DNA from 4 places in the Streptomyces telluris genome. Region 4 is predicted to be linked to each of the others. Evidence: riboswitches for the same ligand, from Rfam matches in the RefSeq annotation. Region 4 holds a riboswitch; each other region holds the start of a gene.
What was found. Region 4 has a riboswitch for cyclic di-AMP ahead of NQU55_RS24010 (LysM peptidoglycan-binding domain-containing protein). Riboswitches for the same ligand answer to the same signal wherever they lie in the genome.

Region 1 (7,615 bases), on a different contig from region 4:
AGATGGCCCGCCGCCTGAGCCGATGCTCGACCCTGGCCTCCAGCTCGTCGGCGGGCAGCGCCGGAATGCGACCACCAAAGATGGTCCGCGCATAATCCTCGGTCTGGAAGATCCCCGGTACCGTCAGCGTCTGGAAGGCCCTGAGGTATCGCGCATAGTGTTCAAGCTCCGCGATATTCAAGAACCCAATCGGCAAGACATCCCTGTAGGCTTCCCACCAACCTTTCCCGCGCTCCTCCGCCATGCCGCACAGAGCATCGACCAATTTAGTGTCGGCCGCAGAGTAGAACGTTGCGAGACGCCGAACGCGCTCAGCACTGACACCCCAACGTCCGGATTCGATGTGACTGATCTGCGCTTGGTTTCCGCCGAGCAGCTCTCCAGCGGCGCGAGCGGGTAAACCAGAGGCCTCACGCAGCTTGCGCAGTTCCGCTCCAAGCCGTGCCTGCCTCGCCGTTGGGCTGCTCCGGGGTGGCATCAACTTCCCTCTCGTGACTGGCACATCAATTCTCCCGCGCCCAGTCTCACGGGTCCACAGTCCAGCGCGCAGGCTTTGGCCCACGCTTGATAGGGCACATCCATGTGCCCTACGTTCCTGCCATCACCGCGCCGCACCGCCGGGAAGACCCGAAGTGCAGCTGCCTTCATGCCAGTTGATGGACAACGGCGGGCAGCCAAGCCACGGACGGCATTGGAAGTGTGCGGAGGCCCGCCACCCCCGTTAGGAGATCACCACATGCGTACCGTCATGCTCAGCAGCGTCCACGCTGATGCCGAGGACGGCAGCGGCAGGTTCACGGAGGCTTACTACCTCTGCGCACCGGCCTCCCCCACCACAGCCCGCGTCGCGCGGGAGTTCGTCAGCGCCGTGCTTCAGGCGACCACGCACACCTCACTGGTCGAGAACGCGCTCGTCTGTGTGTCCGACCTGGTCACCAATGTTGTCCAGCACACCCGGGTCCACTCCCTCTCCGTGGAGGTCACCGTGTCCAAGGAGCGTGTGGTGATCTCTGTGCTCGACGGTGATGCCGCGCGCCGGCCCCGACGGCGCACAACCCGGGCCGGTCAAGAGGATGGGCGGGGGCTCAGGCTCGTCAGAAGCCTCTCCGTGGATTCCGGAGTCACCCTCGTGTGGGACGAGCTAAATGTGATCGGGAAGTGCGTGTGGTTCGAGCCGCGCGCGGACACGGGCCCGTAACCGCCTCAACTACCGCCCACGCCCCTTGGGCCACACTGCATTCGAGGCCGTGCGGCTGCGGGCGACGCCTCACGAGGGCTATCTGGTCTAGGGCCGCATGCGAAGCAGGGCCGTAGCGGGGTCCGCGCGGCCCCGGCGTAGCCTCGAAAACGTTGGGTTTCTTGATGCGGAGGTGCGGGATGGCGCGGGTTCCTACGGCTGTGGTTGCTGCCGGCGGGCTTGTCGGTGGGTACGGGGTTGCTCGGTGGACCAAGAAGCGGCCGCTCGGTGGGGCCGCGCTTGCCGTGGCCGGTGGGGTGGCTGCCCGGCAGTGGGCCGGGAAGGTCGGGGCGCCCCAGGCCGCGGCGCTGACCGGGCTGTACGTTGCCGCGTTCGCCGGGTCGCACCCGCTGGCCAAGAAGGTCGGGGCCTGGCCGGCCGTGTTCGGGGTGGCCGGGGCCGTGGCGCTCGCCTCTTGGGTGGCTGAGAGTCGGGCTTGATCAGTAGATATTGACGGCGCAGGGCTTCGGGCGGTGTTTTTCCGCTCGAAGCCCTGTCCTTTGCCTGCTTACTCCGACGCCTCCGTCAGGAGGGTCAGGTCCGCCTCCGTCAGCTTGACGTCCGCCATCGCCAGCAACGGCGCCAACTGCTGTACCGTGCGCGCGCTGGCCAGCGGCGTCGCCACGGTGGGCCGGGACGCGAGCCAGGCCAGGGCGACCGTGGCGAGTTCGGCGTCGTGGGCCGCCGCCACCTCGTCCAGGGCCGCCAGGACGCGGCGGCCGCGGTCCGTTCGCAGGTACTCCGCGGCGCCCTCCGCCCGGGCGCTCTCCACCGTCGTGCCCGGGCGGTACTTGCCCGTGAGGAAACCCTTGGCCAGAGCAAAGTACGGAATCGCCACCAGGCCGTGCTTCTCGGCCACGGCCGCAAGATCACCCTCGTAGGTGTCGCGCGAGACCAGGTTGTAGTGGGGCTGGATCGCCACGTACTTCGCCAGGCCCGAGGCCTCCGAGAACTCCAGCGACTCCTGCAGGCGCTCCGGGGTGATGTTCGAGGCCGCGATCTCGCGGACCTTGCCCTCCTTCACCAGCGCGTCCAGAGCGGTGATGAACTCCTCCACCGGCACCGACGGGTCGTCGTAGTGCGTGTAGTAGAGGTCGATGTAGTCGGTGCGCAGGCGGCGGAGGGACTCCTCCACACCCGCCTTGATCACCGCCGCGCGCAGGCCCCGCGGCTCCGGGACGCCCGCGCCGACCTTCGTGGCGAGGACGATGTCGGCACGGTTGCCGCGCGAGGCGAACCAATTGCCGATGACGGTCTCCGACTCGCCGCCCTCGTTGCCCGGGACCCAGGCCGAGTAGACGTCCGCGGTGTCGACGAAATTGCCGCCCGCCGCCGCGTACGCGTCGAGGACGGCAAAGGATTCCGCTTCGTCCGCTGTCCACCCGAAGACATTGCCGCCGAGCGCCAACGGGTGGACGGAGAGATTGCCGATCTTCTTGTGAATGTCAGCCATGTACTCCTGCAGCGCCCTTGTGGGGACGGGTATTCCGCTACGTCCCGTGGCGTTCCGCTACGTCCCGCCGCGTTCCGCTAGGGATGCAGGCCCCTGCCCCTCAGCCACCCCAGCGGGTCGATCGGCGCGCCCCCGCCCGGCCGCACCTCCAGGTGCAGGTGCGGCCCCGTAACGTTGCCCGTCGCACCGACACGGCCTATCACCTGGCCCGGCGCGACCTTCCCCGACGTGACGACCATCGACGACAGGTGGCAGAACCACAGCTCCGTACCGTCGTCGAGCCTCAGCACGATGCGGTAGCCGTACGCCCCCGCCCAGCCGGCCTGAACGACCTTGCCGCCGCCGACCGCCCGCACCGGTGTGCCGGTCGGGGCCGCGAAGTCCTCCCCCGTGTGGTTCGCGGACCACATGTTCCCCGCCTGACCGAAGCCGGCCGTCAGGGTGTACGAGGCCAGGGGGAGCTTGAACCCGCCGGAGGCGGAGTGGCGGGCCGCCGGAGCGGGAGCCTGAGCGCGAGACTGGGCGGGAGCCTGAGCGGATCGCTGCTTCTTCGGCGCCTGCTGCTGCTTCGATGTCTGTTGCTTCGGTGCCTGCTGCTTCGGCGCCTGCCTCGCCGTCTGCTGCCTCGGCGCCTGCTGCTTCGCCGTCTGCTGCTGCTCCGGTGCCGCCGCCCGCGCCTCCGGCGCCTCGGGTGCGTCGGCCCGCTCCTTGTCCGCCTCCGCGGACCGCGCCGCCGCCTCCGCCGCCTTCCGCTCCGCTTCCTTCTTCTGCGTCTCCGCGGCCCGCTTCACCTGGGCCGCCTGCGCCTCGGCCTCGCCCACGCCCTGCTGGTGGTCGGCCTGCTCCAGGATTCTCGCCCGGAGCACCTCACCCGCCGCCGCCGCGCTCTCGGCCATCTCCACGGCGGCCGACGCGCCTTCCTCACCGGCGAATTCGGCGGCAGCGGAATCGACCGAGCCCGCCGCGCTCCCCGCGAAGAACGAGCCAACGCCCGGCAGCTGAGCCAGGTCGGGCATGGATATGGACGTCGCCGGGCGCTCCTGGGCGTGCGCCATGCCGCCCGCGCCGACCGCCGCGATCACGCCCACTCCGAGGACCGCACCGCTGCGGGCCATCGTGCCCCCGCGCGGCTTTACGACGCGGTGGCGGCCGCGGCCCGTACCGAAGGCGTTGTAGACGGAGGGACGGTGGGAAGCGGAGCTGTACGGCGAGTCGGGGTCGTACGCGCTGTCCGACGCGTACCGAAGCTCCGGCCGCCGGGGCTCGGGCTCCGGCTCGTACGGAGGCGCATACGCCGGGACCAGCGGCGGATCGTACGCAGCGGACTCGTACGCGGCAGACTCGTATGCGGCGGACTCGTACGTGGCGGACTCATCCCCCGCCGACTCGTACCCCGCCGACCCATACGCCGCAGGCTCATACGCCACAGGCTCGTACTCGACAGCCTCATACCCGACAGGCTCGTACGCGGCAGGCTCGTACGCGGCAGGCTCGTTGGATGCCACGAAGGCACTCCTTTCCTTCCTTCTCGCCTACCGGGTTAGCTGACGGGTTCGGAGCAGGAAGGTCTCCTACGGGCCGCGCGCGGCCCGATTCACCCCAGGGTGGTGGTTCCCCGGTTCCCAGAACTTGCCGGTGTATCAGGTGGTGCTGTGCCCGCGGGATTCGGCGAAGGCGCACGGCGCAGCGCCTCTTGCGGCGTTGCGACAACCGCGCTCCGTTATCGAACGTTAATAGACATGCCGGGTGGATTCCAAGCCGAACGCCCGAATCCACCGATGCCCTCGGGCACGTCTTCACAGGATGTGCGCCCACGGAACCTGTCGATACTTTCTACGAAATGCTGTTCGATCCGCTCGCCGCGCCGGATCGCCAACAGGGCCATGTCGTCGGCGGCCTGACCGTCCGAATGGCGCGCGACGTCCGCGACCAGGGCGTCCAGCAGCGCCTCCGGGTTCTTGAACCGACAGCCCGTCAGCCCGGCCCGGGGGTCGTAGAACGTACCGCCGGCGTCCCTCGCCTCGGTCACCCCGTCCGTCATCAGCAGCAGCATCGATCCCGCGGGGAACTCCCGCTCCTCCGCCCGGTCCGGCCACACCCCCAGCTCGCCCAGGCCGAGGGGCAGCGCGGGGACGGCGGGGTCCGCCGCGCCGATGCGGCCGTCCGCGTGCAGCAGGAGCGGTGCGGGGTGGCCGCGGTTCAGCAGCCGGAAGACGGGCTCCCCCGGCGGCAGCTCCGCCAGTACGGCCGTGGTGAAGCCCTCGGTCCGGTCCACGGAGTCGGGGCGCAGGTTCGCCCGCCGCGCGCCCTCCCGCTGGAGCGCGTGCTCCAGCCGACCCGCGACGCCCTCCAGCGTGGGCTCCTGCTCGGCCGCCTCCCGGAAGGCGCCGATCACCACGGCGACCGCCTCGACCGCGCCCAGGCCCTTGCCGCGGACGTCGCCGACGATGACACGTACGCCGTGCGGGGTGTCCTGGACCGCGTACAGATCGCCGCCGATCCGGGCGTCGGCCTGGGCGGCGACGTAGCGCGCGGCCACGCGGAGGCCGCCGATCCGGGACGGGGGCGCGGGCAGGACGGCGCGCTGGGCCGCCTCCGCGATGCCGCGGGCGGAGGCGAGCTGCTGATCGCTGCGCCGGGCGATGCGGTTGATGCCGAGCGCGACCAGGGAGACGGCGCCGATGGTCGCGATCTCGGCCAGCGCCTCGCCGGTGTCGGACGGCCGGTGGTAGACCACGAGGCCGACCGCGACCGCCACGGCGGCCAGGGCGGCCGTGACCGTGGCGCGGAGGGTGTGCAGCGGCGCCGCGACGAGGGGCGCGGCGGAGAGGAAGGGGGCGCATGTGTAGTGCGCGGGCGCCCCGAGGCCGAAGAGGACGGCGCCGACGATCAGAACGGCCGGGAGCCTGCGCACGGCCCGGCGAACGGCCCGGGGGACGCCCCGGCGCGCCGCACGGCGGAAGGCAGGGCGGGCAGAACGGCTCTCTCGCTTGCCCACCGCGCTCTCTCCTGACCGGCAGTCCCGCACGTCAACGACCTCCCACCCTTCCGGGCGGGAGGTCGTTGGGCGAACGCTGCTGGGCCAACCGGGGAGGGAGGCCCTTGGGAGAACGGCCCGGCGAGCACGCCGACGGGCAGGCCGCGGCGAGCACCCCCGGGAGAGCGGGTTACGAGGAGCGGCGCTCCCGTGCGCCCCCGGCGCCGCGGCCGGCACCGTTCCTGCCGGCACCCCGGCCGGACGCCGCACCGGAAGCGCCACCGGACGCCCGGCCGGCACCCCGGCCGCCCGCGCCCCGGCCCGAACCACCGGCACCGTAGGACCCCGAAGACGAAGACGAAGCCGAGGAAGACGAGGAAGACGACGAGGACGGCGCCCCGGAAGACATCTCCGTACGCACCCGGCCGCGACCGCCACGACCGCCGCGCGAACCACGGGTGCCCCGGGAGCCGCGCGACCCGGCAGCAGCCGCAGCCCCACCGGCGGACCCGGCGCTCGCGCCGCCCCCGCCCGACCGCTTCCGCGGCGTCGACTGGGCCGGCACCGGCGGCGCGATGACCACGGGCACGCCGCTGGGCTGCTGGGCACCGGTGATGCGGACGAGCTCCTCGTCCTCCGGGCCGACCGTCACGACGTTCGGGGAGATCTTGGCCGTGACCATCATGCGGCTCATCTCGCGCCGCTGCTCGGGCAGCACGAGCGTGACGACCGTGCCGGACTCGCCCGCGCGGGCCGTGCGGCCGCCGCGGTGCAGGTAGTCCTTGTGGTCCATGGGCGGGTCGACGTTCACGACGAGGTCGAGGCCGTCGATGTGGATGCCGCGCGCGGCCACGTTCGTGGCGATCAGCGCGGTGACCTCCTGCGTACGGAAGAGGTCCAGGGTGCGGTTGCGCTGCGGCTGGCTCTTGCCGCCGTGCAGGGCGGCGGCGCGCACGCCCTCGGACAGCAGCTTCTTCACCAGGCGGTCGGCGCCGCGCTTGGTGTCCACGAACATGATCACGCGGCCGTCGCGGGCGGCGATCCGGGTGACCGTGTCCTTCTTGTCCGTCTCGGAGACGTGCAGCAGGTGGTGGTCCATCGTGACGACCGCGCCCACCGACGCGTCGACGGAGTGCGTCACCGGGTCGGAGAGGAAGCGACGGACGAGCCGGTCGACGTTGCGGTCGAGGGTCGCGGAGAACAGCATCCGCTGCCCCTCGGGGTCGACCTGGTCCAGCAGCTTGGTGACCTGCGGCAGGAAGCCCATGTCGGCCATCTGGTCGGCCTCGTCCAGGACCGTGATCCGCACGTCGCCGAGCTTGCAGTCACCGCGCTGGATGAGGTCCGCGAGGCGCCCGGGGGTGGCGACGAGCACCTCGGCGCCGCGCGCGAGCGTCTGGGCCTGCCGGCCGATGGACATGCCGCCGACGACCGTGGCCGTCCGCAGGTTCACGGCGGTGGCGTACGGGGCGAGCGAGTCGGTGACCTGCTGCGCGAGCTCACGGGTGGGGACGAGCACGAGGGCGAGCGGGCGGCCGGGCTCGGCGCGGCGGCCGGCCGTACGGGCCAGCATGGCCAGGCCGAACGCGAGGGTCTTGCCGGAGCCGGTGCGGCCGCGGCCGAGGACGTCACGGCCGGTGAGCGAGTTGGGCAGCGTCGCGGCCTGGATCGGGAACGGCTCGGTGACGCCCTCGCGAGTCAGCGTGGAGAGCAGGCCGGCGGGCATGTCCAGGTCGGCGAAGGACGCCACCGGCGGCAGCGCCGGGGTGGTGCTGACCGGGGTCTCGAAGTCGCCCTGGGGGGCGGCGGGCCGGCGGCGCGACGACGGGGCGCCGGAACGGCCGCCCTGCTGGGAGCTGCGGTTCTGCTGGGCACCACGGTTCTGCTGGGGTCCGCGGGGGCGGGCGGGGCGGGCGGAGCGAGTCATACGGGTGGGACCTTCCCTCAA
Region 2 (7,615 bases), on a different contig from region 4:
GCAAGGTCAACCAGTGGACGCTGCTGGTGGGCTGCCTGCCCCTCGCCCACGCGCTCGGCGGGGGAGGGGAGGCCCTGCCGCTGGTGACCCGTCAGGTCGACGAGGTCGCCCTGACGGCCGCGCAGACCGTGCTGGCCGTCGTCGTCCTGCTGGACCTGCGCTTCGTGCGGTGGGAGGCCGTAGCCCTTTTCGTCCTCTTCGCGGTGCAGTTCGCGCTCCCGGGCGAGTACGCCCGGGAGGTGCTGACCTACGTCTACCTGGGCCTGGCGGCCCTGCTGCTGACGAGGCGGTGGCGAGACCTCCCGGACACGGGCCGGGCCCTGGGCGGGCGGGTCGCGGGGGACCCGCACTTCTGACCTGCCGCTCCGGCCTGCCGCTACGGCTCCGAGATCAGTTCCGTCACCGCCTTCAGCCCGTCGGTGGCCAGCGCCCGGCGCTGCCGGTCCGCTCCGGTGCCCCGCCGCAGCAGGCGGTTGACCAGCGAGCTCACCTGCCGGGTGTCGCCCGACTCCTCCAGCGACCGCCCTATGTGGGCGAGGAGGCTGCGGACGACCTCGTCCGCGCCGTGGCGCCGGCCCGCGGGGTCCACGAGGACCCCGTCGAGCCCGTGCCGGGCGGCGTGCCAGTTCGCCGCGGCCAGCAGCTCCGGCAGGCAGGGCGTCGGGGGCCGCCCGGCCTTCTCGTCGCGGATGGCGGTGGCGACCAGCCCGCGGACGATGCCCGCGAACATGACGGCGTCGTCGGCGCGCAGCTGGACGTCCAGGCAGCGCACCTCGATGGTGGGATAGCGGTCCGACAGCCGTGCCTGCCAGTACAGCTGGCCCCGGTCCTCGATCGCCCCGGCCGTCAACAGCGCCTGGATGCGGGCCTCGTAGTCCGCGAGGCCGTCGAAGTACGGGGGCGGGCCGCTGACCGGCCAGCGGCTGTAGACCACGGTCCGCCAGCTGGAGAAGCCGGTGTCGATGCCGTTCCACAGCGGGGAGTTGCCCGCCATGGCGACCAGCACGGGCAGCCAGGGACGGACCCGGTTGAGGACCGCGACGCCCATCTCGCGGTCGGGGATGGCGACGTGGACGTGCATCCCGTGGACGAACTGCTCGTCCACGAGCTGGGCGGCACGGATCCGCATCGCCAGGTAGCGCGGGTTTCCGGTGACCGGGATGGGCTCGGGGCCCGAGCACGGCGCCGTACCGCAGGCGGCGATCCGGCAGCCGGACCGCTTGGCGGCGGAGCTCACCGCATGGCGCAGCCGCAGCAGGTGCCGGCTGGCCTCGGCGAGATCGGAGCAGACCGGAGTGGCAACTTCCACCTGGGCCTGCAACAGCTCCGCCTGAATCTCCCGCTCGTTCACGACCGGTTCCAGGTCGACCGCCGCCCGGACCTCGTCGGCCAGGGGTACCGGCAGTGCGGTGGCCGGGTCGAGCAGAAGATACTCCTCCTCGATCCCTAGGGTGAGCATGCCGTAGGGCTACCCTCGCGCTCTCGAAGCGAACCGTACGGAGCCCGCCGCCGCGGCCTTCTGACGCAAAGACGCCCTGTCGCCGCCCTGCCACGGCCCCCGTCACCTGGTCTTTCGCGCACCGCCGGGGTGACTCGAATCAGTTCTTCAACTCCCTTTTGATAAAGGGGATTACCGGTTACGCGTGATGCCGGGTAACACCCCGGTTCCAGGGATCGCCGTGAAGTGAAGAAGTTCACAGAAGCGCCTTTCGGCTCCGAATTCCGGCGGCCCGTGATGCAGGATCGTGCACCGAACAACAAGATCCCGTCACCGAGGCGGGCGACCCGGGCGGACGCCGAGTCCTGCCGCCGTACCGGGTGCGGAGCAGAAACGAATGGATCGGCAGGAGCGGGAGACCCGAGCACGGCGGACCACGATGGCGGTGGTCCTTGGGGTGAAGCCATTTCATGTGGCCGGGCAACTTCGACAGCCCGAACCCGACAGGTCATCTTTCGCAGGCGGATGACGAAGGGTTTTGGCATGTCTGCGTTCCCTGGCATATCCACGCTCATGTCCCGCGCCGGTGCCGCTTCCGTGGTCACCGCGGCCACCGTGACCGCGTCGATGCTCCTCCCCGGAATGTCGGCCGAGGCGAGTGCGGCCACTCCGGGCGCCACCGCCCTGAAGGTCGCGGCCTCCAAGCAGGGCTCCCCCTACCAGTACGGCGCCGCGGGCCCCAACCGGTTCGACTGCTCGGGCCTCACGCTCTACTCGTTCAAGAAGGCCGGCAAGACCCTGCCGCGCACCGCGGCCGCGCAGTACAACAAGACCCGGCACATCTCCGCCGGCTCCCGCCAGGCGGGCGACCTGGTCTTCTTCCACTCGGGAAGCAACGTCTACCACGTCGGTATCTACGCGGGTAGCAACAAGATCTGGCACTCGCCCAAGCCCGGCGCGAAGGTCCGGCTGGAGAAGATCTGGTCCGGCAGCGTCTGGTACGGCCGGGTCAACTGACCGTCCGGGGCTGCCCGGGCCGCCCTGTCCGGCCCGGACGGCGACGACCGACCGGGCCGGGGCGACCCAACCCCGGCCCGGAGACCTCCGGGGAACCCGTGAAGGTTTCCCCGGAGGAGTGCGTCACGGCAGCGCCTCACAGCAGCGCCCCGGAGCGGTGCCTCAGGGCAGCTGCGCCCCGTACGCCTGCAGCGCCGCCGGTACGGGCTGGAAGAATGTCTCCCCGCCGCCGGAGCAGTCGCCGCTGCCGCCCGAGGTGAGGCCGAGGGCGGTGGCACCGTCGAAGAGGGCGCCGCCGCTGTCGCCCGGTTCGGCGCAGACCGAGGTGCCGATCATGCCCTCGACCGCCCCTTCCTCGTAGTTGACGGTCACGTCGAGGGCCGTGACCTCGCCGCCGTGCACGCGGGTGGTGCTGCCGCTGCGCTGCACCTGCTCGCCGACGACGGCTTCCCCGGCCTTGCTGATGTTCTGCGTGCCGCCGTTGTAGAGGTCCACCGCGCTCGGGTGGGCGATGGTGGAGGTGTAGCGGACGAGCGCGTAGTCGTGGCCGGGGAAGGACGAGCTCTCGACCACGCCGATCTGGGCGCCGCCCCGGGTCGCGGACCAGGTCCGCGAGGCGTTGCCGCAGTGCCCGGCCGTGAGGAAGTACGGCTTGCCGCCCTTGGTGACGTTGAAGCCCAGCGAGCAGCGCACGCCGCTGCCCCAGATCGCGTCGCCGCCCGCGATGAGCGGACGGAACGTCCCTGCCGTTCTCTTGACCGCGACCTTGTCGCCGAGCTGTGCGACGGCCTTGTCCAGCCGGTCCTGCCGGGCGCCCGTGACCGTGCTGTCGGCGGTGACGACGACCTTGTTGGAGCGGGGGTCCACCGACCAGGCCGTGCCCGGAATCGTCGCCTCCGCCTTCAGGGTCCGCAGGGCCGAGGCGAGCTCGGCGGCCGAGTGGCGCACGGTCCTCGGTTCGGCGCCGGCGGCCTTCACCCTGGCCGCCGCCTCCTGGTCGAGGACGCCGACGACGAGCCTGCCGGTCCCGGCGTCGTAGTACGAGCCGGCCGAGTCCGCGCCCAGGTCGGCGGATATCCGCTGAGCCAGCTCGGCGGCCTGCGGCGAGGAGAGCTGACGGGGCGCCGGCGAGGCCGCGTGCGCGCCGGGGAGCGTCAGGGCCGCGGCCGTCAGGGCGACCATCGCCGCGCCGGCGGTGGCCGTACGGCGCGTGGAGATGCGGGAACGTTTCACTCGTGACCTCCTGTGGGGGAGTGCCCGGCGGCACGGTGGTGCCCGGGCGTGGAGGACGTGCGGGTGCGATGCGCGTGCGTGACGCACGTGCGCGACCCGTGTGCGTGACGCGTAGGGGATGCGCATCGGTGGGGAGACACGGTGCGCGACAGGCCGATGAGATCGTCGCGTCCATGTCAAGTACGGGATATGGGCGAGTATCCCGAGAGGACGAGCGGAAGTTCAAGAGCGACATTCGGTCGTGCGAAGGGCGGCGGCCGCGGTCCCCCGGCGGCACAGCGGCACCGCAAGCCGTCCCCCTGAACGGGAGTGACGGGCCTGGACGGCCGCCGGGCGGTGACCGGACACCGCGGGGCACGCCTGTCCGGTAGTCGCTCCCCGCGGGCCGCCCGCGGAGCGGAGCCGGTGCGTTCTTTGCTCGGTCCTAACGACCGGGGCGCCGCAAAGGGGAGGCCGGGTCCCGCCGTACGCACGGCGGAACCCGGCCCGGCCTTGCCCGGCCTTGCGGTTACTGCGCCCCGGTCGTGTGGGTCGGACGGATCGGGCCGCTGCCGCCCGGGTTCTGCGGCGCGGTGCCCTCCACGTGCTCGACCGGCTTGTCCAGCTCGGACGCGAGCGCCTCCTCGGACGGCGTGACGGGCTGCGCGGCGGGGGCCCCGGCCTGCTCGGTGCTCTTGGGGTCCTCAGCGGTCATATCGAAAACTCCTGTGTCAGGCGCGCTGTGATGCGCAGGGAACAACTGTGCCTGCAGTATGTAACGGCGCCATCAACGGACGATCAACGGCCCCTCACCCGTCCTCTGCTCCCCTGCCGGGCGCTGAGGTACTGTCACCATCTGTCGCCGGACAGAGCCGGCAGGGCACGGTCGGGGGAAAGATGCGGGACACAACGGAGCCGTCCGCAGACCGGCTCCATTTCCAGCTGCTCGGCCCGGTGCGCGCGCTGGCGGACGGTCACCACGTGGACCTGGGCGCGCGCCAGCAGCGCGCCATGCTCGCCGTCCTCCTGCTGCGCGGCGGCGCCACCGTCTCCAGCGACGAGCTCATCGACGCCCTCTGGGGCGAGGCCGCACCGCCCCAGGCCCTGGGCACCGTCCGCACGTACGCCTCCCGCCTGCGCACCCTCCTCGAACCCGGGCGCGCCGCCCGCACCCCCGCCACCATCCTCGTCTCCGTCGCCGGCGGCTACGCCCTGCGCGTGGCACCCGAGCGCGTCGACGCGCTCGTCTTCGAGCGCCTCCTCGCCGAGGCCTCCGCCGCCCACGCCGCCGGCGACACCGCGACCGCCCACGCCTCGTACGCCGCCGCACTGGACCTCTGGCACGGCGCCGCGCTCGCCGGTCTCTCCGGCCCCTACTGCGAGCGCCAGCAGGACAGGCTCTCCGAAGCGCGCCTGGCCGCGCAGGAGGGGCTCTTCGACTGCGCCCTCGCCCTCGGCCGCCACGCCGAGCTGGTCCCCGAGCTCACCTCGCTCACCGCCGAGCACCCGCTGCGCGAGCGGCTGCGCGCCCAGCTGGTCCTCGCCCTCTACCGCTGCGGCCGCCAGGTCGACGCGCTCGCCGCCTACGCCGAGGCGCGGCGCCTGCTCGTCGAGGAGCTCGGCGTCGAACCCGGCCCGGAGCTGACCCGGCTGCACGCCCGGGTGCTCGCCGGCGACCCGGAGCTCGCGCTGCCCGCCTCCGGAGCCGCGGCCGCACCCGGCACCGGCGAGGCGCGCCGCCCGGCCGGAGCCCCCTTCCAGCTGCCCGCCGGCATTCCCGACTTCACCGGCCGCGAGGATCTCGTGCGCGAGGTGCACGGCGCGCTCACCGGCGCCGCCGGACCCGCCGTGATGATCGCCATGCTCACCGGCATCGGCGGCGTCGGCAAGACCACCCTCGCCGTCCACACCGCCCACCTGGCCCGCCCCGACTTCCCCGACGGCCAGCTCTACGTGGACCTGCGCGGCGCCGGCTCCGACCCCGCCGACAGCGGCAGCGTCCTGGCCCACTTCCTCCAGGCTTTAGACGTCCCCGAGACCGACATCCCCGACGACCTGGAACAGCGGGCGGCCCTCTACCGGTCCGTGCTCGCCGACCGGCGCGTGCTGCTCCTCCTCGACAACGCCCGCGACGCCGCCCAGGTCCGCCCGCTGCTGCCCGGCACCGCCGGCTGCGCCGTGCTGGTCACGACCCGCTCCCGGGCCATCACCCTCGGCGGCGCACGCCACTTCCACATCGGCGTGTCCAGCGAGCCGGAAGCCCTCTCGCTGCTGGCCGCCATCGCCGGCGAGGAGCGGGTCGCCGGCGAGCCGCGCGCCGCACGGGCCCTGGTCGCCTCGTGCGGCCACCTGCCGCTGGCCGTGCGCATCGTGGCCTCCCGCCTGGCCTCCCGGCCGGGCTGGACGCTCGCCTCGCTCGTCGCCCGCCTCGACGACGAGCGCCGCCGCCTCGACGAGCTGCAGGCCGGCGACCTGACGGTGGAGACCACCTTCCGGCTCGGCTACACCCACCTGCCGTCCGACCAGGCCCGGGCCTTCCGTCTGCTGGCCCTCGCCGACGCCCCCGACCTCCCGCTGGACGCCACGGCCGCCCTCCTCGACCGCGACGACTTCACCGCCGAAGACCTCGCCGAGGGCCTCGCCGACGCCGGCATGCTGGAGTCGTACGCCCCCGGCCGCTACCGCTTCCACGACCTCCTGCGGCTCTACGCGCGTCGGCAGGCGGAACGCACGGAGACGCCGCAGGAGCGGAGCGGGGCCGTCTCGCGCCTCCTCGACCACCTGCTCGCCACCGTCGGCAACGCCTCCCGCGTCCTCGAACCCGACCACGCCCTGCACCGCCACCTGCACCCCGTCGCCGCCCCCGGCCTCGCCTTCGCCGACGCCGACGAGGCCCGCCAGTGGCTGCGCCGCGAGCACATCACCCTCGCCGCCACCCTCGCCCAGGCCGTGCGCGAACTCCCCGGCGCGCTGCGCGCCGCGGGCGACCTGCTGCTCACCTGGTCCGGCCTCATCGAGGGCCCCGCCCACCGCGACGAACTGCGCCGCCTGTCCGAGCTGACGGCCGCCGCCGCGCGCGGGGCGGGCGACGCGTGCGTCGAGGCCCGCGCCCGGTACACCCTCGGCAACCTGCACTACCTCACCGACGTGTACGAGGCCGCCGAACGCGAGCTGTCCGAGGCGCTGCGCCTGGCGGAAGGCGCCGGCGATCCCATGTGCCGTCACCTCGCCGCCAACGCCCTCGGCATCCTCTGCTTCGCCACCGACCGCCCCGCGCGCGCCCTGCCCCTGCTCGAACAGGCCCGCGTGCTGTGCGACGTCCTCGGCGACAAGGGCAGCGAGGCGCGGGTGCTCGCCAACACCGCCCGCGTCCGCCTCGCCCTGGACCAGCCCCGCGAGGCCGAGCGCGACGCCGCCGAGGCCGTCCGCCTCGCCGAGGCCACAGGCAACGGCCCGACCGTCGCCCTGACGCTCTACCAGCACGGCTGCGTCCTCCAGAAGACGGGCCACCCCGACCTGGCGGCCCGTCAACTACGCGACGCTCTGGGCTACTTCATCGAGCAGCAGCAGCGCGGCTGGGAAGGGCTGGCCTGGGCGCGCCTGGCGGAGTGCCGGCTGGCCGAATGGCGCGACACCGACGCCGTCTCCTGCGCCGAACAGTCCCTGCAGATCGCCCGCGAACTGGGCAAGACCTACTGCCAGGGCCTGGCCCACGCCGTCCTGGGCCGGGCCCTGCCCCGCCTGGGCGACCCCTCCCGCGGACGGGACCACCTGCGCGAGGCCCTGGCCCTCTTCGAACGGCTCGGCGTCCCGGAGGCGGCGTGGGTCCGCACCCTCCTCGCGCAGACGCCGGCACCGACGCGGTGACCCGCGGGCACGGGTCTTCCCGTCAGCGGACCGCGCGGTTCGGGGCGCCGCCGTTGACCGGCTGAGGGGCCGGGCCGGGAT
Region 3 (7,615 bases), on a different contig from region 4:
CCCCGACGCGGACTCCACGAGCAGCGGCTCCTGACGGCCGGGCATCGGCCCGTAGGGGTGCCACACGTGCTGCCGGTCGAGGGCGAGGAGCTCGCCGGGGGTGAGCGGCTCAGGCATTGGGGGGCAGGTCCGTCCCCGCACCGCGGCGCCGCACGGAGACCAGGTCCGTACGGGCCTCCTGGCCGGCGCCCGCCTCGGGCGCGGCCTCCGGCGCAACGCCGGCACCGGCCTCGGGGGCCGCCGCCGCGGCCGGGGCGCCGCCGTCCCCGCAGGGCCCGCACGAACCGCCGCCGCAGCCGGAGCCGGAGGCCTCCGCGGCGGCGACGTCCGCCCGGTGCGCCGGCAGCGTCGTGGTGCCCGCGCCCTCCACCTCGAAGCCGGCGTCCGCGATCATGTCGAGGTCGGCCTTGCCCTCCTGGCCCTCACTGGTGAGGTAGTCGCCGAGGAAGATCGAGTTGGCCAGGTGCAGGGCGAGCGGCTGCATCGAGCGCAGGTGCACCTCGCGCCCGCCGGCCAGCCGCACCTCGACGTCCGGGCAGACGAACCGGACCATCGCGAGGATGCGCAGCGCCCGCTGCGGCGTGAGGTTCCACTCCTTGGCCAGCGGCGTGCCCTCGAAGGGGATGAGGAAGTTGACCGGCACCGAGTCGGGGTCCAGGGCGCGCAGCGAGAAGACGACGTCGACGAGGTCCTCGTCGCTCTCGCCCATGCCCGCGATCAGCCCGGAGCAGGCGGACATGCCCGCGGCCTGCGCCTGCTGCACCGTGTCGACGCGGTCGGCGTAGGTATGGGTGGTGGTGATGTCGCCGTAGGTGGCTTCGGAGGTGTTGAGGTTGTGGTTGTAGGCGTCGGCGCCGGCGGCGCGCAGCCGCTCGGCCTGGCCCGCGGAGAGCAGTCCGAGGCAGGCGCACACCTCGACGTCCTCGTTCTGCTCCTTGATCGCCTCGATGGTCTTGGAGACGCGGTCGATGTCCCGGTCCGTGGGCCCGCGCCCGCTGGCCACCAGGCAGACCCGCTTCGCCCCGCCGGCGACGCCGGCCGCGGCGGCCTTGGAGGCGTCCTCCGGCTTGAGCCACGTGTACTTGAGGATCCCGGCCTTCGAACCGAGCCGCTGCGAGCAGTACGAGCAGTCCTCGGGGCAGAGCCCGGACTTGAGGTTGACCAGGTAGTTGAGCTTCACCCGGCGCCCGAACCACCTGCGGCGTACCTTGCCCGCCGCGGCCACCACGTCGAGCAGGTCGTCGTCGGACGTCGCCAGCACGGCGAGCGCCTCTTCGCGGGTCGGCGACTCGCGCCGCAGCCCCTTGTCCACCAGCGTGTTCAGCAGGTCCATGGCGGTGATCCTCGCTCACGGCCGTACCCCGGGCCAAGGTAGGGATCGCACAACTCCGGCGGATTGATGTGTGTGTATTGCCACACCCTGACCAGGTGTGACGCCCGCTACGTTCTACAGAGGTTCTATCCGGGCTCCACAGAACCGGCCCCCAGCCCCTTGGAACGCGAAGGACGGCCGCATGCCTCAGGACTCGCCGCGGGACACGCCCCGGCCCGCCCTCCGGGACCCCTTCGCGTGGATCGACGCGCACCACGAGCGGCGCCTGGCGGCCGGGCTCGTACGGACCCTGCGGCCCCGCCCCGCGGACTCGCCGCTGACCGACCTGGCGGGCAACGACTACCTGGGCCTGACCCGCCACCCGGAGGTCACCGAGGCCGCGGCCGAAGCCGCCCGCCGGTGGGGCGCCGGGGCGACGGGCTCCCGTCTGGTCACCGGCAGCACCGCCCTGCACGCCCGGCTGGAGGAGGAGCTCGCCGCCTTCTGCGGCTTCGAGGCCGCGCTCGTGTTCTCCTCCGGCTACGCGGCCAACCTCGCCGCCGTCACCGCGCTCGCCGGGCCCGGCGGCGACGCCGGCGGGCCCGCCCTGCTCGTCTCCGACGAGGGCAACCACGCCTCCCTGATCGACGGCTGCCGGCTGGCCCGCGCCGAGAAGGCGGTCGTGCCGCACGCCGACCCGGACGCCGTCCGCAAGGCCCTCGCGGCACACGGCGGCCGCGCGCTCGCCGTCACCGACTCCGTCTTCTCCGTCGACGGCGACGCCGCCCCGCTGCCCGCGCTCGCCGGGGCGTGCCGCGCCCACGGCGCCGCCCTGCTCGTGGACGACGCGCACGGGCTCGGCGTCCTCGGCGAGGGCGGCCGGGGCGCGGTGCACGCGGCGGGACTGGCGGGCGCCCCGGACGTCGTCGCCACGGTGACGCTGTCGAAGGCGCTGGGCAGCCAGGGCGGTGCGGTGCTCGGCCCGGAGCGGGTGATCAGGCACCTGGTGAGCAACGCCCGCACGTTCATCTTCGACACCGGCCTCGCACCGGCGGCGGCCGGCGGCGCGCTGGCGGCCCTCACGGTGCTGCGCCGCGAGCCGCAGCGGGCGCGGCGGGTCCGGGACATCGCCGCCGAGCTGCACCGCAGGGTGGTGGCCGCGGGCTTCGTGGCGGTGCGGCCCGACGCGGCGGTGGTCTCCGTACGGGCCCCCTCGCCGGAGGCGGCGGTGCGGTGGGCGGCGGACTGCCGGGAGGCGGGGATCGCGGTCGGCTGCTTCCGGCCGCCGTCCGTGCCGGACGGCGTCTCGCGGCTGCGGCTGACCGCCCGGGCCGACCTGTCGGACCGGCAGGTGACGGCCGCGGCCGACGCGATCATACGGACCGCGCCGGCCGCTGAAGAGAAAGGGTCTTGACGGGTCAGAGCGGGTCGGTCCCGCCGTCGCGCAGGCCCTCGACGAAGCAGGTCCACGCGGCGGAGCGGAAGAGGAGCGCGGGACCGCCCGCCCGCTTGGAGTCGCGTACGGCGAGGAGGCGGCCGGGGAGCGGTCCGGCCGTCTCGACGCAGTTGTTGTATCCGGTGCTGTAACTGCTGCGCCGCCATGGAGCCTCGCGGAGCAGGGAAAGCGCTGCAGGGGTGGAACGGTGGGGTACGTACCGAGGCATTGCGGACATGGTGCCTCCTTACGCGCCGTCGTTGATCCCGGCGATGAATTCCAGCGATTTCTCGTGCGAGAGGGCGTGTGCGCGCAGCGTCGTGAAGGCCGCGCCGTACGCCCGGAGGTCTTCTTTCCGCTCCAGATAGAGGCTACTCGTCAAGTGGTCGAGAACAACCACATCCAGATCAGCAATGCGCGGAAATGAGAAAATAACAAAAGGCCCGGTGATGCCCATATGGCCGCCGCTGGAGAAGGGCAGGACGTGCAGCCGCACGTGCCCCAGCGATCCCGTCTCGACCAGGTGCCGCAACTGCCCGGCCATGACCTCCGGTCCGCCGACCTCATGACGCAGCACGGCCTCGTCCAGCACGGCGCACACCTCCAGCGGCTGCTCGCCCCGGAGCACCGCCTGGCGCGCCATGCGCACCCGCACCAGCTCCTCGACCTGCTCCGGCGCGGGGTCGCCGAGGGCCGCGCGGGTCACGGCGCGGGCGTAGTCCGGCGTCTGCAGCAGGCCGGGCACCACGGTGGTCTCCAGGGTGCTTAACCGCGAGGCCTCCGACTCCAGGCTGATGAAGTCGAGATAGGCGGGAGGCAGCCGGTCCCGGTAGGCGTACCACCAGCCGCGCCGGGCCCCCGCACCCTCGCCCGGTTCGGGGGACCCCGCGCCGCACAGCGCCCCCAGCAGCGCGCGCAGCTCGGCGTCGGTGACCCCGTAGGCGTCCAGCAGCCGGGCCACGTCCGCCGGTTTCACGCCACTGCTGCCCGTCTCGATCCGGCTGACCTTCGACTGGTGCCAGCCCACCGCGCGCGCGGCCTCCAGGCTCGTCAGCCCGGCCAGTTCGCGCTGGCGGCGCAGCTCCGCCCCCAGCTTGCGGCGGCGTACCGCCGGTCCGTACCGCATCGGCCCTCCCCTGGGTCACTGTCGTTGTCATACGTCAGTGTCAATAGCCCAGTGTGCCGCGTGAATCCGGTCGCTCGTCGTAGAGTTCACTGCTTCGGGCGACAGATATATGCATATCTTGGGGGATCGCTCCCATCACAGGCGTTATCAGTGGCAGTCTGTCGCGCAGAGCCGTCCGAGGCCGCTCATGCCCCCCACGACTTACGGCACGCTTCCCGGTTTTCCGTGGCAGCGCAGCCGGAGTCCGGTCTCGGCGGGACCTCGGCTGAAAGGGCCACCGCCATGGCAGACCACCAAGAAGCCACCGTCACGCTGCCGAGCGCCCCCGCCTCGGTCTCCACGGCGCGCCGCTACGTCGCGGAGGTGCTGGCGGACTGGGGGCTTCCGGGCGGGACGGACACCTCGGAGACCGTGCGCCTGATCGTCTCCGAGCTCGCGACCAACGCCGTGCAGCACACCCGGGGCCAGTCGCCCACCTTCACCGTGGACGTCCGCCTCGACCGCGATCAGCAGCTGCGCATCGGCGTCACGGACAGCCACCCGCGCTTCCCCCGGCGGCTGCCCGCCGCGGTCCAGCAGGACAACGGCCGCGGCATGGTGATCATCCGCTGTCTCACCGCGGAGCACGGGGGGCGGCTGTTCTGCACGCCGACCTCCGACGGCGGCAAGACGGTGTGGATCTGCCTCCCCTGGACCGCGCCGGTCAGCGCAGAGCGCTGAACTCCCCTCCGGCCGGCCGGGCCCCCCGCACCCGGGTGCGGGGGGCCTCGGGCCTCTTCGGGCCCTCGTGCGGGGAGGCGCGGGGAGCGGTGTCACCGGCCCTTCCGGGGTCTCCGGGCGGGCCGGTGACGCCGGGTCAGCCGACCCGGCCGTAGAGGACGCTGTTGGTCCAGATCCGCTCCAGACGGACGACCGCGCCCGTCTTGGGTGCGTGCCAGATGCGGCCGTCCCCGTTGTAGATCCCCACGTGGTAGATCCCGCGCCCGGAGACGAAGAAGACGAGGTCGCCGCGTTCGCGTGCGGAGCGGGGGATGTGATGGGTGCTGTTGTACTGCTGGGCGGCGGTGCGGGGCAGGGACTTCCCGGCCCGCTTGAAGGAGTAGAGCGTCAGGCCCGAGCAGTCGAACCGGGAGGGCCCGGTCGCCCCCCACTGATAGGGGGAGCCCTGCTTCGAGGCCGCGATCCGCAGTGCCTGGGAGGAGACGGTAGACGCCTCCGCCTCTGCCGCGCCGCCCGGGACCAGCACGGTGGCTCCGACGGCGGCGAGAGTGAGGGCCGATGCTGCGCCGGCCCTGGACAGCTTTGACGGACGTTTGTGCGCGCCCATGCGCTAACCCTTCGTCAGCCGCCTGTGAAGGATGACCTGTCGGGTTCGGGCAGGCGAAGGTTGCCCGGCCGCTGTCAACGGCTTCACCCCAAGGGCCGACCGCACTACTCTTGGTCGTCCCACCACTCTTGGGTCCTCCATCCCTGCCGTTGCACTCAAGTCGACCCGGCATCCCGGCGGCGGCAGGGTTCGGCGTCCGCCGGGACCGCCCCGCCTGGGTGGCGGGGTCTTGTCGTCGCAGGGATCTTGGCGCAGCCGCCGTGCCGATTCCGAGCGGAACCAGGGGTATGTGAGCCTGATCACTTCTGGGCAATTCCGGTGGACGCGGGGCGATTTGATGGTGTGCGCGCAAGCCGGCTGAGCCGCTGGCCTGCGGCGGTTCGTACCGGCCCGGGGGCAATCCGGCCGTCCGCGCCAAATCGATCAACGCGCCCCGTCTACGCCGTGATCCTTCATGGAGGGGACCGGGGTTTATTCGGGCGCGGACCCCCGGCCCTCCGGCGCACATGGCGCGGAGATCCCTTCGCCCCCGGCGCTCTGCGCCGGGGACCCGTATCGTCCGCGTCGGCATGACCCGCTCGCACCTTCCGTTCACCCGTTTCGTGCAGGCGTGCGAGCCGTGGCGGGGTCGTACCGCCGCGACGACCATGGTCTGCGCCGCCCGTAGCCGGCGGTACGTGTCGTGCGGACGGGCGGCCATGATCCGGCCCAGAAGATCCAGTAGGTGCAGACGACAGTCGGCGCCCGGGTCCGTGGCCATGGCAGTGCAAAGAGTCAGTTAACGCGTTGGAAAAGGTTCCGCCCTAATCTGCAATCACCGGCCACCGGCCGAAGAACCCCAGGTCAACACCGTGTTGAACTCGGGTAGCGTCCCGGTGCGTCCATCCGGGACACCTGGGACGACAGTGAGGTGGGACGCATGCAACTCTCCCCGCGCGAGCAGGAACGACTGCTCCTGCACGTGGCCGCCGACGTGGCCGCCAAGCGCAAGGCCCGCGGCCTGCTCCTCAACCACCCCGAGGCGGTGGCCCTGATCACGGTCCACGTCCTCGAAGGTGCCCGGGACGGCCGCACCGTCGCCGAGCTGATGTCCTCCGGGCGCGCGGTGCTCACCCGCGACGACGTCATGGAGGGCATCCCCGAGATGCTCCACGACGTCCAGGTCGAGGCGACCTTCCCCGACGGCACCAAGCTCGTCACCGTTCACGAACCGATCTGCTGACGGGGAGGACCCGCGATGATCCCCGGAGAAATCCTGTACGCCGCCGAGCCCGTGGCCCTCAACCAGGGGCTGCACCGCACCCGGCTCACCGTGCTCAACGCCGCCGACCGCCCGGTGCAGGTCGGCTCGCACTACCACTTCGCCGAGGCCAACCCCGGCCTCGACTTCGACCGTGCGGCGGCCCGCGGCAAGCGCCTCGACATCGCCGCCGGCACCGCCGTCCGCTTCGAGCCGGGCATCCCCCTCCAGGTCGACCTCGTCCCCATCGGCGGCAAGCGCATCGTCGAGGGCCTGCGCGGCGAGTGCGGGGGACCGCTCGATGACTGAACTCAGCCGTGTCGCCTACGCCGGCCTCTACGGGCCGACCGCCGGCGACCGCGTCCGCCTCGCCGACACCGACCTCGTCGTCGAGATCGAGGAGGACCGCAGCGGCGGGCCCGGGCACGCCGGCGACGAAGCCGTCTTCGGTGGCGGCAAGGTCATCCGCGAGTCCATGGGCCAGTCCCGCGCGACCCGGGCGGACGGGGCCCCCGACACCGTCATCACCGGGGCCCTCGTCCTCGACCACTGGGGCGTCGTCAAGGCCGACGTCGGCATCCGCGACGGCCGGATCACCGGCGTCGGCAAGGCCGGCAACCCCGACACCATGGACGGCGTCCACCCCGACCTCGTCATCGGCCCCGAGACCGAGGTCATCGCCGGCAACGGCAGGATCCTCACCGCCGGGGCCGTCGACGCCCACGTCCACTTCATCTGCCCCCAGGCCGCGGACGAGGCCCTCGCCTCCGGCGTCACCACCCTGCTCGGCGGCGGCACCGGGCCGGCCGAGGGCAGCAAGGCCACCACCATCACCCCCGGAGCCTGGCACCTCGCCCGGATGTTCGAGGCCATGGAGGGGTACCCCGTCAACGTCGGCCTGCTGGGCAAGGGCAACACCGTCTCGTACGACTCGATGCGCGCCCAGCTGCGGGCCGGCGCCGTCGGCTTCAAGATCCACGAGGACTGGGGGGCGACCCCCGCCGTCATCGACGCCTGCCTGGCCGTGTGCGAGGAGAGCGGCGCCCAGCTCGCCATCCACACCGACACCCTCAACGAGGCCGGATTCGTCGGCGACACCCTCGCCGCCATCGCCGGCCGGTCCATCCACGCCTACCACACCGAAGGCGCGGGCGGCGGGCACGCACCCGACATCA
Region 4 (7,615 bases):
GAAGAGCCGGTAGAAGGGGGCGAGGAGCGCGGTGACCGGGCTGAAGTGGTCGCCGAGGATGTTGGTGCCCGGGCCCTTGAGGTCGGCTATGGGCGCCTGGAGGTGGGCGTACCCGCGGATGGCCTGCTCGAAGATGCCGAGGTCCCACGACATGGTGAGCATGCGGCGGTGCCGGCACACGGACAGCGCGGCGTAGAGGACGAAGAGGATCCCGGCGAGCCAGAAGGGATCCCAGCGTGGGGCCCGCAGGGCCGTGGCGCGGGGCCGGTCGCCGGGCGCTGCCTCGGCCGCGGGCCCGCCCGGTGCTGGAACGGTGGCGGCGGCCGAGTCCATGGGGGAGTCCTTTGTTCCGGGGCTGGGGGACGAGAAGATGACTGTCGGAAAAGATACGCGGAGCCTCACCGGCGCCCGCCCCCCTTTCCGAGAGACGAACGGGCTCCTTGGGCGGTTCGGCTGGAATGTGTCGTTCTTCTCTCGGATCCCGTCCGTTGAGCCGGTCGTCTTCCAGCTCGGCGAGGCCGTGGCGGCGCTCGGTGAATACCGTGCGCTCCTGCCGCGCTTCGAGAGCCGGCCCGACGCCCCGTCGACCCCGCGCAGTGGCCCGGACAGGTCAGGGCCTGAGCTCCGCGGCGCCATCCGCACATCCCGGCGCCGCGCGAATCGTTGGTCGAATCGGTGGCCCGGGCCACCCGGACTCCCTACCATCGATCAACGCAGGTCGATCACCGTCGCACGACCGCCGCCGGGAGGCTTCATGATCCGCCGAAGGACCGCGCTCTCCGTCACTGCCGCCGCGCTGCTCGCAGCGGCCCCGCTCCTGACCGCCTGCGCGCGGACGGCCCACCCGGGCGCCGCGGCCGTCGTGGGCGACGACCGGATCACCGTCTCGCAGCTGCAGCGCCAGGTGGAGGACGTGCGCGAGGCGCAGCGCTCCTCCCCGCAGGGCGAGCAGCTGACGGCGAACAGCGCCCGGCTCGGCCAGGACACCCTGGTCCGCCTCATCCAGTACCGGATCGTGGAGAAGGCCGGCAAGGACAACGGCGTCGCGGTCACCCGGCGGGAGCTGCAGCGCCAGCGCGCCGACGTCGAGGCCGCCAACGGAGGGGCCTCGACGGTGCGCGCCCGGTTCCTCGCCCTCGGCATCGCCCCCGACCAGATCGACCAGGCCCTCTCGGTGGACCTCGTCCGCGCCAAGCTGGACGGCAAGTTCGGCGCCGCCCGCACCAACCAGATCCTGATGCGCACCTCCGACGCCCTCCACGTCGACGTCAATCCGCGCTACGGGGTCTGGGACGGCAAGCGCGGCACCGCGCAGTCCGCGCTGGAGCCGTGGCTGCGGTCCGCCGCGGAGGCCGGGGCCGCCCGCCCGGCGTGATGCGCGCCCGGTTCGTGCCCTGCCGGCGCCCGGCGTGCGCCGCGCCCGGCCCGGTCCCCTAGGCTCGATCGCGTGAACGACTCCGCACCTGGCCGCATCGTCCTGCTCACCACCAGCCACCGGGTCGCCCCGGGGCTGCTGTCCTGGCCCGCGTGGCAGGCGCTCCGCGCCGCCGACCGGGTGCTGTGCGCCGACGCCGGCCACCCGCAGCTGCCGTACCTGCGGGAGGCCGGCGTCGAGGTCGAGCACGGCTCGGCCACGGCGCGCGAGCTGGTCGACTTCTGCTCGACCGGGCGGCGCAGCGCCGTGGTGCTCACCTCCGCCGAGGGCGAGTCCGCCCTCACCGACGGGCTGGCCCGGCTCGCCGGCTCCGGCCGGGAGACGATGCCCGCGCTGGAGCTGCTGCCCGGTTCGTACGACCTGCCCGGTGCCCGGCTGCTGGACCTGGTGCAGGTCATGGACCGGATCCGGGTGGCCTGCCCGTGGAGCGGCGTCCGCACCCACGAGGACCTCGCGAAGTACGCGCTGGAGGAGACGTACGAGCTGCTGGAGGCCATCGAGACCGGTGACCGCGAGGCGCTGCGCGAGGAGCTCGGCGACGTGCTGCTGCAGGTCGTCTTCCACGCCCGGATCGCGCAGGACGACCCGGACGAGCCGTTCTCCGTCGACGACGTCGCCGGCGTGATCGTCGACAAGCTCATCCACCGGCACCCGCACGTCTTCGGCGAGGAGTCCGCGGAGACGCCGGAGGACGTGCGCGCGCACTGGATGCGCACGAAGGACGCGGAGAAGGGCCGCGAGTCGGTCACCGAGGGCGTGCCGCTCGGCCAGCCGGCGCTCGCCCTGGCCGCGAAGCTGGCCTCCCGGGTGCGCTCGCAGGGCCTCGACGTCACCCTGCCCGCCGGCGACGGCATCGGCTACGAGCTGCTGGCGCTGGCCGTACGGGCGGAGGCAGCGGGCACGGACCCGGAGACGGCGCTGCGAGCCGCGGCCCGCACGTACCGCGACGCGATCCGCGCCGCGGAGGGTGTGTAGCGGCTGCGCCCTGAGGGAGCCACCGAAACCCGTTCAGCCTATTTACCGACTTGTCCCGGCGGTCGGCGGGTACCCGCATGGCATGCGCATTCAGTACGTACCCCTCGCCGACCTCGCCGCCCCGCACTGGGCCGGCGGGATCATCCAGTTCATCGTCGGCCTCTTCGTCGTCGCCCTGCTGATCGTCGCCGTGGTCAAGGGCTTCCGGAAGCGCGACGAGGAACCGCCGCCGCCGTCCCAGCCGCAGCGCAGGCAGGGCGCCTGGCAGACGCGGCAGGAGCACGACACCGGGCCCACCTCGCCCGACCACGGGCCGGGGCACAACGACGACGAGGAGAACCGGGTCGGCTACGTCACCGAGCACCGTGAAGCGGACGAGCTGCACCCCGAGGCGAACGGGGAGCGGGTGCTGCCGCACGAGGTGCGCAACCCCGGCAGCCACCCCGAGGAGCTCAGCGAGGAGCGCAAGAAGTGGAACCCGGGCGGCAGCGGCGGCTTCGGCAGCGGCGGCCCCGGCCACCACTGAGCACCGGCTCCCCCCCCCACTGAGCACCGGCTCCCCATCACCACTGAGCACCGGCTCGCCCCACCACTGAGCGGCGGCCCCCGCCGCCACTGAGCCGCCCCGCCGCGCCCCTAGTAGCGTCAAGGGGTGCACGACAAGAACGCCTCGCCGGTCCCGCCCGCCCCGCCCCTCTTCACCTGGGAATTCGCCGCCGACCCGTACCCCGCGTACGCGTGGCTGCGCGAGCACGCCCCGGTGCACCGCACCGCCCTGCCCAGCGGCGTGGAGGCGTGGCTGGTCACCCGGTACGCCGACGCCCGCCAGGCGCTCGCCGACCAGCGCCTGTCGAAGAACCCCGTGCACCACTCCGAGTCCGCCCACGGCAAGGGCAAGGTCGGCATCCCGGGCGAGCGCAGCGCCAATCTGATGACGCACCTGCTCAACATCGACCCGCCGGACCACACCCGGCTGCGCCGCCTGGTCTCGAAGGCGTTCACCCCGCGCCGGGTCGCCGAGTTCGCGCCCCGGGTGCAGGAGCTGACGGACCAGCTCATCGACGGCTTCGCCACCCGGGGGGAAGCCGACCTCATCCACGAGTTCGCCTTCCCGCTCCCCATCTACGCCATCTGCGACATGCTCGGCGTGCCCCGCGAGGACCAGGACGACTTCCGGGACTGGGCGGGAATGATGATCCGCCACGGTGGCGGGCCGCGCGGCGGAGTGGCGCGCTCGGTGAAGAAGATGCGGGGCTACCTGACCGAGCTGATCCACCGCAAGCGGGAGGATCCCGGTGAAGACCTCATCTCCGGTCTGATCAGGGCGAGTGACCACGGCGAGCACCTCACCGAGGACGAAGCCGCGGCCATGGCCTTCATCCTGCTCTTTGCGGGTTTTGAAACAACTGTGAACCTGATCGGTAACGGAACCTACGCCCTGCTGCGCAATCCGGAGCAGCGCGAGCGCCTCCAGCGCGCCCTCGCCGAGGGCGACGAGGGCCTGCTCGCGACCGGGGTCGAGGAACTGCTCCGCTACGACGGACCGGTGGAGCTCGCGACCTGGCGGTTCGCCACGCGGGACCTGACGATCGGCGGGCAGCGCATCGCCGAGGGCGACCCCGTCCTCGTCGTCCTCGCGGCCGCCGACCGCGACCCCGAGCGGTTCGCCGACCCCGATGCGCTGGACCTCTCCCGGCGCGACAACCAGCACCTCGGCTACGGCCACGGCATCCACTACTGCCTGGGTGCGCCCCTCGCCCGCCTGGAGGGCCAGGCGGCTCTGGCGACCCTGCTGCGGCGCCTTCCCGACCTGCGGCTGGGGGCCGATCCGGAGGAGCTGCGGTGGCGCGGCGGGCTCATCATGCGCGGTCTGCGCACCCTGCCCGTGGCCTTTACACCTGAAGACATTCCGGGCACAACCACCCAGGAGGGGTCGCCCGCCTGACCTCGCGTCAGTCGGCGTGATCTCGGCGTGACCTCCGCTACATCGGCTTGTGACTCCGGTGGGCCGTCGCTATCTTCAACCACCATTCGCCGCCGAACGAGAGGCAACCGCCCATGAGACCCGGAAACGGCCGACATCGCCGCCCCCGTCAGATACCCGCCATCGTGGTCGCCGCGGGGGTGACCGCCTCCGGAATCGCCATGCCGCTGCTGGCGGCCACCGGCGCGTCGGCAGCCGACGCCGGCACCTGGGACCGGGTGGCCCAGTGCGAGAGCGACGGCATGTGGAGCGCCAACTCCGGCAATGGGACCTACGGGGGACTGCAGCTGACCCAGGACCTCTGGGAGCGCCACGGCGGCCGCGAGTACGCCCCCCGGCCCGACCTCGCCAGCCGTGCGCAGCAGATCACCGTCGCCGAGCAGATCCTCGAGAGCCGTGGCACCAGCCCCTGGTCGAGCTGCGCGGCGAGCGCGGGCCTCACCTCGGGCGGGACCCCGGCGGAGGTCAACCCGGGCGGCACACACGCCCCCGCGAGCGACTCGACGCCTTCACGCGCCCCGGAGCGCACCACTTCGCACTCCACGCCGTCCGAGCCGTCCGAGCCCTCCGGGCACGGCAAGCCTTCCGACGCTTCCACGTCTCCCTCGCCGTCCGGAAAGCCGTCGCCGGGCTCCTCGACGAGCCCCTCGGCCGACCCCTCCAAGCAGCCTTCGGGGCAGCCGTCGACCGGTCAGCCGTCGCCGGGTCAGTCCTCCGGTCAGCCGTCCGGCCGGCCCTCCGGCAGCCCGTCGTCCGACGCGCCGTCACCCGACCCCTCGGGCACGCCGGGCGACGGGAAGTCCGGTGAGCCGCAGGAAGGCCGGCACCGCAAGCCTTCGACGTCCCCCACGGACGACCCGGCCCGGATCCCGGACGGTTCGGCCACGCCCGCTGCCGGCGATTCCGGTTCGCCCGCGGGGCAGACGCCCGGCGAGGGCGGCGCGGGTACGGGCAAGCACCGTGCCGACCCGTCGCGTTCGGAGGACGAGGGCCGTACGTCGCGGGGCGGCGGCGATGCACGCACCGGCAGCCCCACGCCCACCGACTACACCGTGCGCCCCGGTGACAACCTGTCAGTCATCGCCGAACAGCATGCGGTCAAGGGAGGTTGGCAGTCTCTGTATCAGCGCAATGAGAAAGCGGTCGGAACCGATCCCGACCTGATCCGTCCTGGTCAGAGGCTTGAGGTCGGTAAATAGACCGGTAGTTCGCGGCGAATGTCCGTTCCAGTCGAAAGTGAGACATGGGTCTCTTTGCCTGGTGGCGGAATGCGGTCTTCCCGAAACTGGCAAACCGTCTCTCACCTGCGGAAACGCGATGTTCCCCTGGGTAACCAGGGGCAACTGTGGCTGGAAAGAGGGGTTTGAACCCTTGCCGCGACTGTGTTTACCGTCGTGTCCGCTCGCCACCGCGGGCACCACGGTCGCCACGCCGAATCCTGCCGGCGATCGGGGGAGTCGTCGCGCAAGCGCCGTAGGCAGGAGCGGGGGAACCAAGGTAGGCGCCGGAAACGGCTCCTCGGCGAAAGCCGCGGGTCCGGGACCGGCTAGGGGTGAAGCCGAGTGTGCTCGCACACGAAGCCGGGCGAACTCACAGCCCGAACCCGACAGCTCACCTCGCAGGCGTCGGTGAGGAAACGACTTATGTCCAAGGGCAAGCACCGTCGTCCGTCCAAGGCCGTCCGCATCTTCACGCTCGCCGGTGTCACCGGTGCAGCTGTCGCCGCCCCGCTGATGGTCGCCACCTCCGCCAACGCCGCCTCCGTCTCGACGTGGGACAAGGTCGCCCAGTGCGAGTCCGGTGGCAACTGGTCCATCAACACCGGCAACGGCTACTACGGCGGTCTGCAGTTCTCGCAGTCCTCCTGGAACGCCGCCGGCGGCCAGAAGTACGCCGACCGCGCCGACCACGCCTCCAAGAGCGCCCAGATCGCCGTGGCCGAGCGGCTGCTCGCCATGCAGGGCCCGGGCGCCTGGGGCTGCGCCGGTCCCGGCGGCCTGACGGCCGGCGGCCCGAAGGCGAACGTCGACCCGTCCGGTTCGGGCTCGGTCAGCAAGTCCACCAAGTCCTCCCGCACGGGCGGCACCGTCTCGGGCAAGTCCCACGCGGACCGCAGCGAGCGCCAGGCCGCGCCCAAGAAGGCCGCGCCGCAGCGCACCGCCCCGCAGGCCACCGAGCGCGACGAGGCCCCGGCCCAGAAGCGGACCGCCCCGGGCCACTCGGCGCAGTCCTACAAGGTCGGCAACGGCGAGTACGAGGTCAAGGAGGGCGACACCCTCTCCAAGATCGCCGAGGCCCAGCACGTCAAGGGCGGCTGGCAGAAGCTGTACGACCGCAACAAGGACATCGTCCAGGACGCGGACGTGATCTACGTCGGCCAGAAGCTGCACCTCAGCTGATCCGGGCAGGGCGGTCCACTCCGGTGGGCCGCCCTTCTCCGCTCCCGGCGGGACCGCCCCGCTCCGATGCGCCGCCCCGAGCGCGCACCGGAGCGGGGCTCAGCCGTTTCCGGATCGCCGTTCGGATTCCGGATCCGCCATACATACGGTGTTCTGGGCTTTTGTGCTGTTTTTTAGGCTTTTTCGGCCCGGGAAGGCGATCCAACGGCGAGGCGAGCCTCCGGGGCCCGTTAGGCTCGTGCTGCAGAACCACAGACACACACGAAGGAGACGCACGTGCCGTCTATCGACGTCGTCGTAGCTCGCGAGATCCTCGACTCGCGAGGCAACCCCACGGTCGAGGTCGAGGTCGGCCTCGACGACGGCTCCACGGGCCGTGCCGCCGTGCCGTCCGGTGCTTCCACCGGTGCCTTCGAGGCCATCGAGCTCCGTGACGGTGACAAGAACCGTTACCTGGGCAAGGGCGTCGAGAAGGCCGTCCTCGCCGTCATCGAGCAGATCGGCCCGGAGCTCGTCGGCTACGACGCCACCGAGCAGCGCCTGATCGACCAGGCCATGTTCGACCTGGACGCCACCGACAACAAGGGCTCGCTCGGCGCCAACGCCATCCTGGGCGTCTCCCTGGCCGTCGCGCACGCCGCCTCCGAGGCGTCCGACCTGCCGCTCTTCCGCTACCTGGGCGGCCCGAACGCGCACCTGCTGCCCGTTCCGATGATGAACATCCTCAACGGTGGGTCGCACGCCGACTCCAACGTGGACATCCAGGAGTTCATGATCGCGCCGATCGGCGCGGAGTCCTTCTCCGAGGCCCTGCGCTGGGGC

Region 1: another riboswitch for cyclic di-AMP. It lies ahead of NQU55_RS34480 (M23 family metallopeptidase); the one in region 4 lies ahead of NQU55_RS24010 (LysM peptidoglycan-binding domain-containing protein).
Region 2: another riboswitch for cyclic di-AMP. It lies ahead of NQU55_RS00760 (C40 family peptidase); the one in region 4 lies ahead of NQU55_RS24010 (LysM peptidoglycan-binding domain-containing protein).
Region 3: another riboswitch for cyclic di-AMP. It lies ahead of NQU55_RS00250 (C40 family peptidase); the one in region 4 lies ahead of NQU55_RS24010 (LysM peptidoglycan-binding domain-containing protein).

What each region holds. Positions count from the first base shown of each region.
Region 1 is NZ_JANIID010000056.1:1,854-9,468, reverse strand. Features, by position in the region: gene NQU55_RS34500 (DUF5753 domain-containing protein) at 1-244, opposite strand, end outside; partial or broken gene NQU55_RS37005 (helix-turn-helix domain-containing protein) at 269-478, opposite strand; gene NQU55_RS34495 (ATP-binding protein) at 737-1,198, shown strand; gene NQU55_RS34490 (hypothetical protein) at 1,378-1,677, shown strand; gene NQU55_RS34485 (aldo/keto reductase) at 1,746-2,690, opposite strand; gene NQU55_RS34480 (M23 family metallopeptidase) at 2,768-3,805, opposite strand; cyclic di-AMP (ydaO/yuaA leader) riboswitch at 4,205-4,335, opposite strand; gene NQU55_RS34475 (PP2C family protein-serine/threonine phosphatase) at 4,411-5,688, opposite strand; gene NQU55_RS34470 (DEAD/DEAH box helicase) at 5,858-7,594, opposite strand.
Region 2 is NZ_JANIID010000001.1:168,917-176,531, forward strand. Features, by position in the region: gene NQU55_RS00750 (sodium/calcium exchanger protein) at 1-356, shown strand, start outside; gene NQU55_RS00755 (carboxylate-amine ligase) at 377-1,459, opposite strand; cyclic di-AMP (ydaO/yuaA leader) riboswitch at 1,815-1,977, shown strand; gene NQU55_RS00760 (C40 family peptidase) at 1,982-2,455, shown strand; gene NQU55_RS00765 (S1 family peptidase) at 2,618-3,688, opposite strand; gene NQU55_RS00770 (hypothetical protein) at 4,197-4,382, opposite strand; gene NQU55_RS00775 (AfsR/SARP family transcriptional regulator) at 4,565-7,534, shown strand; gene NQU55_RS00780 (DUF4231 domain-containing protein) at 7,557-7,615, opposite strand, start outside.
Region 3 is NZ_JANIID010000001.1:47,607-55,221, forward strand. Features, by position in the region: gene NQU55_RS00220 (adenosylmethionine--8-amino-7-oxononanoate transaminase) at 1-117, opposite strand, end outside; gene bioB (biotin synthase BioB) at 110-1,333, opposite strand; gene NQU55_RS00230 (8-amino-7-oxononanoate synthase) at 1,515-2,726, shown strand; gene NQU55_RS00235 (DUF397 domain-containing protein) at 2,731-2,985, opposite strand; gene NQU55_RS00240 (helix-turn-helix domain-containing protein) at 2,995-3,873, opposite strand; gene NQU55_RS00245 (ATP-binding protein) at 4,156-4,593, shown strand; gene NQU55_RS00250 (C40 family peptidase) at 4,730-5,200, opposite strand; cyclic di-AMP (ydaO/yuaA leader) riboswitch at 5,205-5,389, opposite strand; gene NQU55_RS00255 (urease subunit gamma) at 6,120-6,422, shown strand; gene NQU55_RS00260 (urease subunit beta) at 6,438-6,749, shown strand; gene NQU55_RS00265 (urease subunit alpha) at 6,742-7,615, shown strand, end outside.
Region 4 is NZ_JANIID010000024.1:90,623-98,237, reverse strand. Features, by position in the region: gene NQU55_RS24040 (DUF2079 domain-containing protein) at 1-333, opposite strand, end outside; gene NQU55_RS24035 (SurA N-terminal domain-containing protein) at 755-1,375, shown strand; gene NQU55_RS24030 (nucleoside triphosphate pyrophosphohydrolase) at 1,448-2,410, shown strand; gene NQU55_RS24025 (DUF6479 family protein) at 2,493-2,936, shown strand; gene NQU55_RS24020 (cytochrome P450 family protein) at 3,063-4,355, shown strand; gene NQU55_RS24015 (transglycosylase family protein) at 4,469-5,593, shown strand; cyclic di-AMP (ydaO/yuaA leader) riboswitch at 5,854-6,034, shown strand; gene NQU55_RS24010 (LysM peptidoglycan-binding domain-containing protein) at 6,038-6,793, shown strand; gene eno (phosphopyruvate hydratase) at 7,070-7,615, shown strand, end outside.